DNA from 3 places in the Calderihabitans maritimus genome. Region 2 is predicted to be linked to each of the others. Evidence: a T-box and tRNA genes for the amino acid it is inferred to sense, from the RefSeq annotation. Region 2 holds a T-box; the other regions hold tRNA genes.
What was found. A T-box is a leader RNA that pairs with one kind of tRNA and senses whether it is charged. The one in region 2 lies ahead of glyQ (glycine--tRNA ligase subunit alpha), so its partner is inferred to be a tRNA-Gly.
Positions count from the first base shown of each region.

Region 1 (5,168 bases), on a different contig from region 2:
GCTTAATATCTAATCCTTTATCTGTTATTTGTCAATATTATTTCTCGTTAATATACGTTTTGTGCTACCGTTTTGGCTTAGCTTTTCTGGTTCTAAAAGGTTCGTGGCCGGCTTATATTTTAATGAAAGCGGGTTTCATCAGCTAGCCACATAAAAATCAACTTCCCAAGTCAATTAATCTTTTGTAATACCGCAAAAACTTTGTTAAAAAGGGAACAAAGCAGGAGTTTATTTCGATTTGTCAAAATAATTAAAAAATATTGAATTATTTTATTAAGAAAGGGGAGATAACTTGTCCAGCTATCAGGAGGTCTACCAGAAGTCGGTAGAAAAACCCGAGGAGTTTTGGGCAGAAGCTGCTAGCAAGCTACATTGGTATAAAAAGTGGGAAAAAGTGTTGGATGACTCCAATGCTCCTTTTTACCGCTGGTTTGTCGGGGGCAAAACTAACCTTTGTTATAATGCCGTGGACCGGCACGCCCTGGGCTCGAAGCGAGGACAGGCCGCCATCATCTGGGAAAGTCCCGAAACCGGACAGTCCCGTATCCTGACTTATTACCAGCTTTACAAAGAGGTAAATCGTTTCGCCGGCGTTTTGAAGAACCTGGGAGTAGGTAAAGGAGACCGGGTGCTTATTTACTTACCCATGGTAGTGGAAGCAGCCATCGCCATGCTGGCCTGTGTCAGAATAGGGGCCATTCATTCGGTGGTGTTTGCCGGATTCAGTTATAACGCCCTGGCCGACCGTATCGACGATGCCCAGCCGAAAGTGGTGCTGCTGGCCGACGCCGGCCATAGGAATGGTAAGCCTGTACCCCTGAAAGGTATCGTTGACAAGGCTCTTGAAACCGCTAAACATAAAGTAGACCACTGTATTATCCTCAACCGGGGCATTGCTGAATTTGACACGGTACCGGGTCGCGATTTGGACTGGGAAACCGCATTGGCCGAAAAAGGTGAAAATTATGTGGAACCGGAGGAAATGGATAGTACTGACCCCTCTTACATCTTATATACTTCCGGTACTACCGGCAAGCCCAAGGGCGTTCTAAGAGATACCGGCGGATATATGGTAGCGCTACATAACTCCATGGAGCAAATTTACGATGTCGGCGAGGGAGATGTTTACTTCTCCACCTCAGACATCGGGTGGGTAGTCGGACATTCATATATTATTTATGCTCCACTATTAAAAGGAGTTACCACTATTATCTATGAGGGAACGCCTATTTACCCTGATCCGTCCATTTGGTGGCAGGTAGTGGAAAAGTACGGTGTAACCCATGTCTTCAGTGCTCCTACCGCCATGCGTATATTACGTAAATATCCCGAAGAGCATTTGAAGTCCAGAGATGTAAGTTCTTTAAAATACCTGTTCCTGGCCGGGGAACCACTGGATGATTCCACCTGGAAGTGGGCTTCTGACGCTCTGGGAGTGAAGGTTATTGACCACTACTGGCAGACGGAAACCGGCTGGCCGATACTTTCCAACATGCCGGGAGTAGAAGCACTGCCCATTAAGCCGGGCTCTCCCACCAAGCCGGTGGTAGGGTACAAATTGAAGGTAGTGGACGCCAACGGAGATCCAGTACCTAAAGGACAAAAAGGCTTCCTCGTCGTTGAACCGCCGCTTCCTCCGGGGAACTTAATGACCATATGGGGAGACGACGCTCGCTACAAAAACTCCTATTTCGGCTTTTTCCAGGATAAACTTCTCTATATGACCGGCGACTATGGCATCGAAGACGAAGACGGCTACTTCTGGGTCTTGGGACGAGCCGACGAGGTAATTAACGTGGCTGGTCACCGGTTAGGTACCCGGGAAGTAGAGGAAGTTATATCTTCCCATCCTGCTGTAGCAGAAGGTATGGCTATCGGAGTGAAAGACGAGGTTAAGGGGCAGGCTATCATCTGTCTGGTAGTGCTGAAAGAAGGTCGGGAACCCAGTGAAGAGATCTCTAAAGCCATTATTAATTTAGTCCGCGAAAAAATAGGTCCAGTTGCCACTCCCAAAGAGGTCAAGTTTGTTAAGATGTTACCCAAAACCCGAAGCGGCAAGATCATGCGCCGGGTGATCAAGGCGGTAGCTGAGGGAGAACAAATAGGAGATCTCAGCACCCTGGAAGACGGTGCCAGCATTGAAGAAGTAAAGAAAGCCATCGAAAGCATGAAAGCCCAGCTAGGTTAGCGATTAGATCAAGTTTGACAACCCGGGATCAAGTTCCCGGGTTTAGTTTTTGGCAATATGAATTTTTTGCCCCATTTTTAGCTCCTTTGTGGTGCCGAGACCTCCACCTAGGGTTTCCATCCGTTTTCAAACCAAGCTAATGAATTTTCTTCCTTTCTACCAATTTTATCATGGCACCCGCAATGGCCTCTTGTTCCGTCTCGTCTGCAACTTCCCAGAGATCTCGTAAGAACCTGTTTTCGGAAATATCAGGATTGACATTTTCAGCCAGAAAATCACCCAATTTAGCTGCCGAATTCTTAATTATGTCCTCCGGCATGCCCATAGCTTTTGCCTTACTCAAAGCTTTCCCCAATGTTTCCAACCACTGATCAAAGCTGGTAATTTCCATCATGACCACCTTTCTTATTGGTAATTAACCAAAATCGCTCCTTTTTTTAGGCTTACCCCATTACGTAAAATTTATTCAGAATACTCCTCAATTGGTTTTCTTTTTATCGTGTCCGTGTTGACCATTGCATCAATTCCAAGCCGGGCAAGCAAACGGGCACCAAAAAAGGGTTCTGAGGAACAGAATAATCCTCCGAACCCTTGATTTCACTGGAGCGGAAAACGGGATTCGAACCCGCGACCCTCGGCTTGGGAAGCCGATGCTCTACCACTGAGCTACTTCCGCCCTTTTCCTATATCTTAGTTTGCAGTTAAAATTATATAACAAAAAATTTTCTCTTGCAAGCCTTTACATTATGAATGTAATGGGCAGTTCCGAGTTAAAATTTAACTCAGAACTGCCCTTAAACTGTGGTGACCCGTAGGGGATTCGAACCCCTGTTACCGGCGTGAAAGGCCGGTGTCTTAGACCACTTGACCAACGGGCCAAAAATTGGTGAGCCATCCAGGGCTCGAACCTGGGACACCCTGATTAAAAGTCAGGTGCTCTTCCAGCTGAGCTAATGGCTCATCACTCTCACGGAATTATATAATACAATACTTTTAGCTATCTGTCAACCTATTTAACTAAATATCTTTGTAAAGCACTTTGACTAATAACCCTATTCTGTTGACCCGTATACTAACTCCTATGGTAGACCAGCAACTATTCCTGCCGGGTCTTAAAGACTAAAAGTTGTTCCAGGGTACGGGCAACTTTCTCTTCGGCTTGGGCAATTCGGTGCAAGAAGTAAAGGGAAACTATCAACCACACCGGTATCAATAGCCACATCAAAAGGCCTATTACACCTAACCCGAAACCAAAATTCCAACCGTATCCCATCATGTGCATAAACAGCCTCCTTAGATTAAAATATATCTCCCCTGAGAATAGTTTGACTTCTTCTTGGACCAACCGCAACAATACATATAGGTATTCCGGTCAATTCTTCTACTCGTCGGATGAACTCCTGTGCCTGTTCGGGAAGGTCTTCAAAATAGCGAATTTCGCTGATATCTCCCTCCCATCCTTTCAATTCCTCATAAACGGGCTGGCACTGGGTAAGAATTTCGTGGCTGTGAGGAAATTCCGTTATTAGTTGTCCTTTATATTCATAGCCAATACAAATTTTCACCCGGGGAAGCCCTCCCAGAACATCCAGTTTGGTCAAAGCGATAGCATCCAAACCGTTAATCCTAGCCGCATAACGGAGAATCACCAAATCCAGCCATCCACAACGGCGAGGCCTCCCGGTTGTGGTACCGAATTCCCGTCCTTTCTGGCGAATGTAGTCTCCGACCGAATCTTTAAGCTCGCTGGGGAATGGTCCTTGTCCTACGCGAGTAGTATAGGCCTTGGCCACTCCGATCACCCTGGAAATTTTGGTCGGTCCCACACCTGCCCCTATACATGCTCCTCCGGCGGTTGGATGAGAAGAAGTAACATAGGGATAGGTTCCATGATCTAAATCGAGCAAAGTTCCCTGGGCACCCTCAAATAAAACTTTTTGCCCTTCATCGATAGCTTTGTTTATTAACCAAGAAGTATCGGTAACATACTTGCGGATTCTTTCGGCATATTGCAAATAATCCTGCAAAACTTCTTCTAAAACGAAAGCATCCGCTTCATAAACCCTTTCCAAAAGGAAGTTCTTTTCCGCTAATATTGTTTCCAATTTCTTTTTGAATTCATGCTTATCTAAAAGATCCACTACCCGTATACCTGACCGGGCCGCTTTGTCCATATAAGCGGGTCCGATACCTCTTTTAGTAGTCCCAATTTTATAAGCACCCCGTCTTTGCTCCTCGATTTCGTCCAGCCGCTTATGATAAGGCATAATCAGGTGTGCATTGCGACTAATTCTAAGATTATCGGTACTTATTCCTTGGGACTCCAAATAGTCCAATTCTTTTACTAAAACCGATGGATCAATAACTACTCCGTTGCCAATAACGCACGTTTTATCTTCATAAAGTATACCCGAGGGGATCAAATGCAACTTAAATTCCTGGTCCCCAACCACTACTGTGTGTCCTGCATTGTTTCCCCCTTGATAACGAACGACAACATCTGCCTGCCGGGCCAAAAAATCAGTTATCTTTCCCTTCCCCTCGTCTCCCCACTGGGCACCGATAAGGACTAGGGCAGGCATTACCATCACCTCCATGTAGGTACTCTATCCCGCCTATTTCTCCCGACTTAAAATTCCTCGCGCTGCAATTACCCCGGCAACAGAAGCCTGGGCCAAACCGCGTGTCACACCTGCTCCGTCACCTGCGGCAAATAGATTAGTAATTTCCGTTTCCAACTGCGACGAAAGGGCCAATCTTGAAGAATAGAATTTAACCTCTACCCCGTATAACAAGGTATGCCTGGAGCAAACCCCCGGGGCTATTTGATCCATTGCCTTCAGCATTTCCACAATGGCAGTAAGATGACGGTAAGGCAATACTAAAGATAAATCTCCCGGCGTAGCTTCCTCCAAAGTCGGACTCACAATACCCTTCCTTAAACGTTCCGGTGTCGTACGCTGCCCGGCGAGCAAATCTC
Region 1 covers NZ_BDGJ01000168.1:85,538-90,705, reverse strand. Annotated here, with positions in the region: gene prpE (propionate--CoA ligase) at 293-2,188, shown strand; gene KKC1_RS12690 (DUF3243 domain-containing protein) at 2,325-2,579, opposite strand; tRNA gene KKC1_RS12685 (tRNA-Gly) at 2,790-2,864, opposite strand; tRNA gene KKC1_RS12680 (tRNA-Glu) at 2,991-3,066, opposite strand; tRNA gene KKC1_RS12675 (tRNA-Lys) at 3,073-3,148, opposite strand; gene KKC1_RS12670 (hypothetical protein) at 3,285-3,470, opposite strand; gene KKC1_RS12665 (adenylosuccinate synthase) at 3,487-4,770, opposite strand; gene KKC1_RS12660 (NAD(P)/FAD-dependent oxidoreductase) at 4,804-5,168, opposite strand, start outside.
Region 1: it has a tRNA-Gly gene. The T-box ahead of glyQ (glycine--tRNA ligase subunit alpha) is inferred to sense a tRNA for this amino acid. The anticodon was not compared.

Region 2 (5,168 bases):
GGGATTATGGTGAAGCAGATAGGATAATAACTTTGTATTCCCGTCAGCATGGTAAAGTCGATGCTATAGCCAAGGGAGTAAGAAAGCCCAAAAGTAGAATGCGCGGTGGGGTTCAGCTTTTTACTTTTTCCAGCTTTCTCCTCTACCCGGGAAGGACTTTAGATACGGTAACCCAATGTGAGATAATAGAACCCTTTACCCTTTTGCGGGAAGACCTGACCAGGTTTGCCTATGCCAGTTATTTAGTCGAACTGGTTAACTCTCTAGTTCCTGAACGAGATGCCAATGAGAAACTGTTTTTTTTGCTGCTTGCCTCTCTGCATCTCCTAACCCGGGAAGATCCGGAAGTATCTGTGCGTTTTTTTGAAATCCGCTTGTTAAGCCTTCTCGGTTACCGTCCCCAATTGCAAAACTGTGTTCAATGCGGGAAATTTGTACCGGACAAAAGCATCAAGTTTAGCGTTCGCCTGGGAGGAGTTCTATGCCGGGACTGTTCCCCGGAGGACAAATCTGCTTTCTCTATATCCAAAGGTGCGTTAACGGTACTGGACCAATTGACTAAAATAGATCCCCGGAGGATTGGCCGTTTGAAAATCTCGGTACCGATGCGTCAAGAGCTGGAGCGAATGCTTTGCGAATATATCCTGTACCGGGCGGAAAGACAGTTAAAATCATTAGATTTCATTTTCAATTTACGCCGCCTTGTTACTGAGAAAGAAACGCATAAAGAGATAAACTAGTGGTTACAAATATGCTTAAAAGGAGTGTGATGAAATTGAATGAACTGGAAAAAATAGATATTATTAGACAGCGCTTGAACGTCACCTACAAAGAAGCTAAAGAGGCACTGGACATGGCCAAAGGGGATTTAGTTCAAGCTTTAGTTATCCTGGAAGAAAAAGAAAATAATTTGACGGAGAAACTGCAAGAGCGCGGTAACCAGCTGTTAGCCCAAATCAAGCAGTTGATTCAGAAAGGGAATATTACCCGGATTAAGTTAAAGAAAGGTGACGAAACGGTTTTGGAAATACCTGCTACTTTGGGTGCGTTAGGAGTTCTAGCTGCCCTGGCCAGCACAGAGCTGGCGGTTATAGCCGGCCTCGGCACGGTAGCTGCCTGGGCCAATAAATATACGCTGGAAATTGAACGGCCGGACGGTCAGAAAGAAGAAAAAGACGTGGAATTATAAACAGGTCTTTCGTTGACAACAAAGGATGAATTTGCTAAATTATAAAGCAAAAAAGTCAGGCTAAGAAGGAGAGGAGTAACCTCCAAGCGTTTGCTCAGAGAGCCGGAGGAAGGTGGAATTCCGGTCAAACGGTGGAGGTGAAGGCGCTCCGGAGCCGCAAGAGGAAAGCGCTGCCCTGCTGCTGTTTAGGGAAGCGTGAGTAAAGCTTGCGACCGAAAAGAGGGGGCTGTTGTGCAGCCAAACAGGGTGGAACCGCGGGAGAACCTCCCGTCCCTGTAGCTTTTGCTATAGGAATGGGAGGTTTTTGTTATACCGGAAGTAAAGGGGGTTTGTTATGAATTTTCAGGACCTTATTCAAGCTTTGAACCAATTTTGGGGTACACAAAAATGCATTATTCAGCAACCTTATGATATGGAAAAGGGTGCTGGCACTATGCACCCGGCCACCTTTTTGCGCGTTCTGGGGCCTGAACCATGGAATGTAGCTTATGTAGAACCTTCTCGCCGGCCTACCGATGGGCGCTACGGGGAAAACCCAAATCGCCTGCAGCACTATTATCAGTATCAAGTAATTCTCAAGCCGTCTCCTGAAAATGTCCAGGAGATCTACCTGGACAGTTTAAGACATATAGGCATAGATCCGGACAAACACGACATTCGTTTTGTCGAGGATAACTGGGAATCACCAACTTTAGGCGCATGGGGGCTCGGCTGGGAAGTATGGCTGGACGGTATGGAAATAACCCAATTTACTTATTTCCAGCAGTGCGGTGGGATTGACTGTCGTCCTGTTTCCGCGGAGATAACTTACGGCTTGGAGCGCTTAGCCATGTATATTCAGAAGAAAGATAGTGTTTTTGACATAGAATGGGTGGAAGGTATTACTTACGGTGATGTCCATCACCAGGCAGAAGTGGACTATTCCTGTTACAATTTCGAGGCTGCCGATACGGAAATGCTCTTCACTCTTTTTAACCTGTACGAGAAAGAAGCTGAGAGAATTGTAGAATTGGGTTTGGTCCAACCGGCTTACGATTACGTTTTAAAGTGCTCGCATACTTTCAATCTGCTGGATGCCCGCGGGGCCATCAGCGTCACGGAACGAACCGGGTATATTTCCCGCGTCCGAAATTTGGCGCGGCTTTGTGCACAGGCCTACCTGGAACAGAGAAAGAAATTAGGTTATCCCCTGTTGAAAGATCCTCAGGAAAGAAAAAGGCTGGGTTTGCCACCTGACGTTGAACAGAGCGGGACAAAGGTGGGAGAAGCAGGACGGCTGCATTACGGAACAGGGGAGCAGGACAAGGATTCTTTCGATGTGAAGGAGGGCTGAAAGTTGGCTAGAGATCTTTTGCTGGAAGTCGGTACGGAAGAGATCCCGGCACGGTTTATGGAAGCAACTCTGTCGCAGCTAAAAAAAATAACTGAGGAAAAACTGGCCGAAGAGCGTTTGGTCTTCAAAGAGGTCAGTACCTACGGTACACCGCGGAGATTGGCCCTGTATGTTACCGGCCTCGAAGAGAAACAGGAAGATCTGGTAGAGGAGGTCAAAGGTCCCTCGCAGCGGGTAGCTTTCGATGAAGAAGGACGTCCCACCAAGGCGGCAAAAGGATTTGCCCGTTCACAGGGCGTGGCCGTAGAGGAACTGGTAGTAAAAGAGACTAGGGGAGGAGCCTATGTCTACGCAATTAAGAAAAAAGAGGGAATTCCAACCATTCAGGTGCTCCCTTCCCTTCTCCCTCAGTTAATACGTGGTCTGTCTTTCCCCAAGCCTATGCGGTGGGGTAACGGAGAAATGCGGTTTGCCCGTCCGATCCGCTGGTTGGTAGCTTTATACGGGGAAGAAGTGGTGGGATTTTCCTTAGCGGGTCTTGTCGCAGACCGCTTAACCCGAGGTCACCGCTTTCTATGTCCGGAACCAATTGTACTAAAGCAACCAGCGGACTACTTTAGCGAACTGGAGAAAGGCTTTGTGATAGTCGATCAGAACCGCAGGCGACAAATGATATGGGAACAGGTACAAAATCTGGCGGAAGAGATAGGGGGCAGGGTTGAACCAGATGAGGAATTGCTGGAAGAAGTCACCTACCTGGTAGAATATCCTACGGCATTGGTAGGGAGCTTTGCCGAGGAATATCTCCAGCTACCGGAAGAAGTTTTAATTACTCCGATGCGTGAGCACCAACGCTACTTTCCGGTGCGGGACCGGGAGGGCCGCCTTTTGAATCGCTTCATAACGGTTCGTAACGGCACTTCCGACCACCTGGAAATTGTAAGAGAAGGTAATGAAAAAGTATTGCGGGCCCGTCTGGCTGATGCCAAGTTTTTCTACCAGGAAGACCTGAAGTACCGCCTCGCCGACAAAGTGGAAAAACTCAAGGAAATAGTGTTTCAGGAACGATTGGGAACCGTTTGGGACAAAGTGGAAAGGCTTAAGCCCCTGACTCGCTACCTGATTACCGTTTTGGGTATGGATGCTGGTTTAATCCCGGCGGCTGAAAGGGCCGCCTATTTATGCAAGGCCGACCTGGTGACAAACATGGTTTACGAATTTCCCGAGCTACAGGGAATCATGGGCTATTATTACGCCCGCCACGATGGAGAAGAGGATAGAGTGAGCATGGCCATCCGGGAACATTACCTGCCTCGCTTTGCCGGAGACGTTTTGCCCCAAAGTCCTCTGGGTATGGTGCTCAGTATAGCCGACCGGATAGATTCCATAGTCGGGTGCTTTGCCGTAGGCATCCAGCCCACCGGTTCGCAGGATCCTTATGCCTTGCGACGCCAGGCCTTGGGGATCTGCAATATAATTCTCGAACGGGGACTGGAGTTTTCCCTGCACCAGCTTATCAGACAAGCTTACGGTCTGTACCGGGATAAAACTGAGCTGGAATTTTCAGAAGCAGAAGTGGTTGAGCAGGTCGGCAGTTTCTTCCGCCAGCGACTGGAAAACATTTTAGAAGAAAAAGGAATACGCTATGACGTAGTTAAAGCAGTGGTTTCTGCTCAATGGGATGATTTGTACGACGCCTACCTGCGGGCAGTTGCCGTTCAAGAATTCAGGCAGGATCCCGGATTTGAGGAACTCCTCACGGCCTTCAACCGAGCCGGTAACCTGGCTGGAAAAGCGGAGGTCGGTTCCGTAAATCCGGAACTTTTCGAAGAAAAAGTGGAGATGGAGTTATATGATGCTTTTGCCCGGGTCAAGGAGCGGGGCGAGCCTCTTCTAAATGGGAGATCGTATGCGGCAGCGCTTAAAGAAATTGCTTCTTTACGGGAACCTATAGATAATTTCTTCAACGGCGTCATGGTGATGGTCGAAGATGCCCGGTTGCGTAATAACCGGCTGGCTCTGTTAAAGCAGATTACCGACTATATACTGCGAATTGCCGACCTGTCTCAAATTGTAGCCTGAATGGAAACAGCAGTCCCTCCTTCGGACTGCTTAGTTTTTACTTGAATCAGGCGAGAAAATTTGGGCCATAAAATTTATTTTAAGGCCATAAACTTACGGATGGGGAGATATTAACGGCATTTTGTTATATTAATATCATTTTGCCCCAAACAGAAGGATATTTATGTGTTATATAGTATATATAAATAATGCGTTTTTAGGAATTAGTATGTCATAATAACAGCGGAACGGCAGGGAAGGTGGTGAGCAGTATCCAGCTTACGAAACGGCAGGAAAAAATCGTAGAGATTGTTAAGAATTCTGGACCTATTACCAGCGAGCAAATCGCCAAGAAGTTGAATCTTACTCGAGCCACGTTGCGCCCTGATTTAACTATTCTTACTATGGCCGGTATCCTGGAAGCGAGGCCCCGCGTGGGGTATTTTTATAGTGGAAAGTCTCCCCGTGCCCTGATAGCGGAAGAACTTCGCAAGCTGAGAGTAAAAGATGTAAAAGCAGTCCCGGTAGTGGTGAGAGAAGGAACTTCCGTATATGATGCAGTAGTCACCATGTTCCTGGAAGATG
Region 2 covers NZ_BDGJ01000142.1:7,621-12,788, reverse strand. Annotated here, with positions in the region: gene recO (DNA repair protein RecO) at 1-740, shown strand, start outside; gene KKC1_RS11380 (DUF4342 domain-containing protein) at 776-1,189, shown strand; T-box leader at 1,243-1,467, shown strand; gene glyQ (glycine--tRNA ligase subunit alpha) at 1,524-2,522, shown strand; gene glyS (glycine--tRNA ligase subunit beta) at 2,526-4,604, shown strand; gene ccpN (transcriptional regulator CcpN) at 4,847-5,168, shown strand, end outside.

Region 3 (5,168 bases), on a different contig from region 2:
GCCTTACTTGGGAAGAAAACCGTGTCTCCGGCTTCGACAACCACCTATTCCAAGTTAACTGCAGTGACTTTAAGGGTGAACCGGAAAGTTTTGACCGGGAAATCAGCCAGTTTTTAGAAAGGGCTTGCCACGCCCCCGAGCTGAAACAAGACGTTCGTCTGGGATTTATCGGAGTACCTCCCATAATTTCCGGATTGTACCATTACCTGGAGAGTATCGGTGCCCGGGTAGTTTTCAACGAAATCCAACGGCAATTTACCATGCCTTTTGAAACCGATGATCTGGTGGAACAGTACCGGCTTTATACTTACCCCTACCATGTGCTCAATCGTATAGAAGATATCAAGCGGGAGATCAAGCGGCGTAACCTGGACGGTCTCATTCATTATACCCAAAGTTTTTGTTTCCGGCAGATTGAAGACTTAATTTTCCGGCAGGAGTTAGATGTGCCTATCTTGACGCTGGAGGGCGACAAACCGGCCCAGCTTGATGCGCGAAGCAAGATGCGAATTGATGCTTTTGTAGAAATGTTGAGGTGGAACAAATGATCTGTGGTCTTGATTTAGGAAGCCGCAACGTGAAAATTGCCCTCATGGAAGGTAACGAGTTAAAAGGTACTTATATTTATGATACCATGCAATTTTATCGCGCTTATGCTCGTAAACAGGAAGGGAAACTGGTGGTTGATTTTAAACGCCTAGGTCTTCCTCCTGCGGAGAAGGTTGTGTCTACCGGTTACGGGCGTCTGACGGTAGAGGTGGCGGGAGCTGCGGTTATACCGGAAATTAAGGCTCATGTCTTGGGAGCAGTTTACCAAACAGGAAGGAAAGATTTTACTCTAATTGATCTTGGTGGGCAAGACAGCAAGGTAATTCAAGTGAAAAACGGGAAGGTAGCTGACTTTATGACGAATGACAAATGTGCGGCCAGTTCCGGGCGTTATCTGGAAAACATGGCCGCCGTGTTAGGTATCGACTTAGAGGAACTTAGCAAACATTATGAGAGACCGGTGGAACTTAATTCTACCTGTGCGGTTTTTGGGGAAACGGAACTGATCGGTAAAATAGTGGAGGGATATTCCATTCCATCTTTAGCTGCCGGGGTTAATTATACTATTTTTAAAAGGATTCTTCCTATGGTCAAAAAAATGGGTAACAAAGTAATTGTTTTTACCGGTGGGGTTGCATATAACGAAGCTCTAAAAAACATAATGGAAAAAGAACTCAATGTTGAAGTTTTGGTGCCCGCTCTGCCCCAGTTCAACGGAGCCCTGGGCTGCTGTATCTACGGGGGTGAAAGCTGATGGAGTTAAGAGTTTTGGGCTGTTGGTCACCTTATCCGCGGGCCGGAGGGTCGTGTTCCGGCTATTTGATTTCTGAAGGGGAGACCCATATTTTAGTGGATTTTGGAAGCGGGTGTTTTTCCCGCCTGCAGCGTTACTTTGATTTTCGCAGGCTTCAGGCGGTAGTAATTTCTCACCTGCACCCCGATCATTTTTTAGATGTTTTTACCCTGCGTTATGCTCTGCGGGCTAGTTTATGGAATGGATCCCGTCAAGAGAAACTCCCTCTTTACCTGCCTGGTGAACCGGCGGTCGAAATAGAGAGATTGGTTCAATACCGGGAAGAATTTGACCTACATATAATGGAGGAGTGTTCCGGACTAGCTATAAACATAGGGGATTTGCGCCTTCAGTTGTGCAAGACGGAACACCCGGTAACCACCTTTGCCGTACGAATAGAAGGGGCATCGACTTTAGTTTATTCTGCTGATACGGCCTGGGACCCGGACATTATAAAACTGGCTGAAGGTGCTGACTTATTCTTGTGTGAGGCTAGTGTTCTGGAGAAGGACAAGGAATATGTGAGCAAGGCAGGTCACCTGACGGCCCATCAAGCTGGAACTATAGCTCGAGAGGCCGGGGTCAAACGTTTAGTGATCACTCACTTTTTCCCTGAATATGATTTAAAAACTTTACGTTTAGAGGCTGAAGAAGGATTTAACGGGCCTGTCGAATTGGCCCAGGAGGGGCTTCGTTATATCTTTTAATTTTCGGGCGAGTTTAAGGGCCGCCAAAATCGTTAAGAAGGGAAATAAGTTGTTTACAGAGAACTAATGTTTACGGGAGTTAGGGAGGGAAGTCGGGTGGAAAGGTTAGATGGAAGAAAGCCGGATGAGTTGCGCCCGGTCAAAATAACAAGAAATTATATTAAATACCCGGAGGGGTCTGTTTTTATTGAAACGGGTGACACCAAAGTTATCTGTAACGCATCCATAGAAGACAAGGTTCCGGGATGGTTGAAGGGACAGGGGATGGGCTGGGTAACGGCAGAATATTCCCTGCTGCCCCGGGCTACCGGAGTAAGAACGGTACGGGAGGCGACGAAAGGCAGGATTGGTGGACGTACTCATGAGATCCAGCGGTTAATAGGAAGGTCTTTACGTTCGGTGGTGGACCTTGCCGCCCTGGGGGAGAGAACTATCTGGCTGGATTGCGATGTTATTCAGGCGGATGGCGGTACTCGTACGGCGGCTATAACGGGAAGCTTTGTAGCCTTAGTGGATGCGCTTAACAAGCTGGTGGAAGACGGGGTAATTGAACAGCTTCCTTTACTCGATTTTGTAGCGGCAGTCAGTGCCGGCAAGGTAGAAGATAAAATACTTTTGGATCTTTGTTATGAAGAAGATGCTAAAGCACAAGTAGATATGAATGTGGTGATGACCGGAGGAGGCAAGTTTGTAGAAATTCAGGGAACAGCGGAGGCGTATCCCTTTGCTCGGGAAGAATTAAACCAATTGTTGGAATTTGCCCAGAAAGGTATCGCGCAGCTTATTGAAGTTCAGCGTCAAGCTTTAGGAGAATTGGCAGATAAAATAGGACGGGTGACCAAATGCCAGAAGCCAGACCCAACCGGACAAGTATAGTTATTGCCAGCAAAAATGAAGGAAAGCTGCGCGAATTTAAGGAGCTCATGAGTGACTTGCCGGTGGAAATTTTATCATTAAAAGATTTTTCTCACCTACCGCCCATTGAAGAAAGCGGCCAAACTTTTGAGGAGAATGCTCTTATTAAAGCGAGAGCAGTGGCCCAAAAGACTGGGCTAATAGCTATGGCTGATGATTCTGGTCTGGAGGTAGATTATCTGCGGGGCGAACCGGGCGTTCGTTCCGCTCGCTTTGCCGGTGAACCGGCAGATGACGCCCGGAATATTGAAAAACTTCTTTCTCTTCTGGAGGGAGTGCCGCTTAGCGACAGGACCGCTCGTTTTCGTTGCGTAATTGCCATCGTAACTGCCCGGGGCACTGAGTATGTTACCGAGGGTGTATGTGAAGGTTTAATTGCATTAAGCCCGGAGGGCGATAAAGGATTTGGATATGATCCCGTATTTTATCTTCCTCAATATGGTAAGACCATGGCTCAGTTAGATTTAAAAACTAAAAACCTGATTAGTCACCGCGCCAAAGCCTTTCGTCAGGCTGCAGAAATTATTTGTAAACTTTTGTAGTTGAGAGTTTTTTAAAACGGTATATGGGGGTAATTCCGCTGAGAATAGGCCTTTTGAGTGATACCCATCAAGATATGAAGAACAGCAGGCTGGCTGTAACCTGTATGGGTAGCGTTGATTTATTGCTGCACGCTGGAGATCATTATAGTGATGCGCTTGTTTTGGCAAAGGAATTGAATCTCGAGGTCAAAGCCGTGACCGGAAACTGTGATTTTGCAGATGAAATATTAGAGCAAGTTTTTGAATTGAAAGGGAAAAAGTTTTTACTCACTCACGGTCACCTTTATGGTGTGAAAACGGGATACCAGCGGCTTTACTACCGGGCTAAAGAATTGAAAGTGGATGTAGTAGTGTTTGGACATACCCATATTCCTGAAAACCGGGTAGTAGATGATATCCTTTTAGTAAATCCGGGAAGTATCAGCCGGCCTCGTGTGACAAGGGAAGGGACTTTTGGGATTATGGAGTACAAGGGCAGAGAATGGGCGGTACATATTAAGAAATTAAGCAGGAAAGAGTAATAAGGTAGAGATTAAGTAACTCTTGACATAGGCGGTGGAGCGTTGTAATATGTAGGTACGAAAAACGTGTATTTGCCCATTAAAGTGGTTAAAATTACTTTTGACGAGAAGAATATTTTATGGTATATTAAAACTTGTCGGTGTTTTTAGAAGAACATAAGCGGGTGTAGCTCAGTGGTAGAGCCCTGGCCTTCCAAGCCAGTTGCGTGGGTTCGATTCCCATCACCCGCTCCATATTCAATTTATGTGGGCGCCTGTAGCTCAGCTGGACAGAGCAACGGACTTCTAATCCGTGGGTCGCAGGTTCGAATCCTGCCAGGCGTGCCATAAATGTTCTGGTGAATAATGGTAGAATTTATAAGAATATAATATACTGCGGTGGGTGTAGCTCAGTCGGCTAGAGCACCAGATTGTGGCTCTGGGGGTCGTGGGTTCAAGTCCCATCACCCACCCCACCATCAGTAAACAAAAGTCTGAATTCAGAAGTTTGGCGTCTGTTTTCAGACGACTGATACTGGGGCGTAGCCAAGCGGTAAGGCAGCGGACTTTGGATCCGCCATTCGTTGGTTCGAATCCAGCCGCCCCAGCCAGTAATTAACCCCTTCCCGTTTGGGAAGGGGTTAATTTTATTGTTTTTTCGGAGGGTGCAGGATACGAGCTATAGAGCTGTCCCAAAAGATGTAAAACGCACCCGATAAAGGTGACAGTGTTATCGATTTACAGTATAATGAAAAATAGATAAAACCTGCCGGATACAGCAATATCGGTTCTGATACATTATACCAGACATTTCCTTGTATTTTTCATGCTTTCACTCTATAAAACCGGGTCTGGAGGAATACTTAATGGCAAATCCGACAAAGCGACCTGGCCTCAAACTGTTAGCCTGGCAGATGCTTATCTTCCTCTTTTTGGTCACCGCACCGTCAACTCTGGGGTTACCCAAAAATCTAATCTACGTGGTCCCTGTCCGGGGAACGATCGACAGCGGCCTGGCAAGGTTCATGGAAAGAGCCTTCCTGGAGGCCGAGCAAGCTCAGGCTGCCGCCGTCCTGCTGGAAATAGATACTCCAGGTGGCAGAATTGATGCCGCCCTTAAAATCAGAGACGTTATTGAAGACTCCCCTCTGGAAACCATCGC
Region 3 covers NZ_BDGJ01000010.1:76,107-81,274, forward strand. Annotated here, with positions in the region: gene KKC1_RS01980 (2-hydroxyacyl-CoA dehydratase family protein) at 1-548, shown strand, start outside; gene KKC1_RS01985 (acyl-CoA dehydratase activase) at 545-1,303, shown strand; gene KKC1_RS01990 (MBL fold metallo-hydrolase) at 1,303-2,049, shown strand; gene rph (ribonuclease PH) at 2,146-2,925, shown strand; gene KKC1_RS02000 (XTP/dITP diphosphatase) at 2,892-3,506, shown strand; gene KKC1_RS02005 (metallophosphoesterase) at 3,530-4,027, shown strand; tRNA gene KKC1_RS02010 (tRNA-Gly) at 4,188-4,261, shown strand; tRNA gene KKC1_RS02015 (tRNA-Arg) at 4,278-4,354, shown strand; tRNA gene KKC1_RS02020 (tRNA-His) at 4,406-4,482, shown strand; tRNA gene KKC1_RS02025 (tRNA-Gln) at 4,543-4,617, shown strand; gene KKC1_RS02030 (NfeD family protein) at 4,873-5,168, shown strand, end outside.
Region 3: it has a tRNA-Gly gene. The T-box ahead of glyQ (glycine--tRNA ligase subunit alpha) is inferred to sense a tRNA for this amino acid. The anticodon was not compared.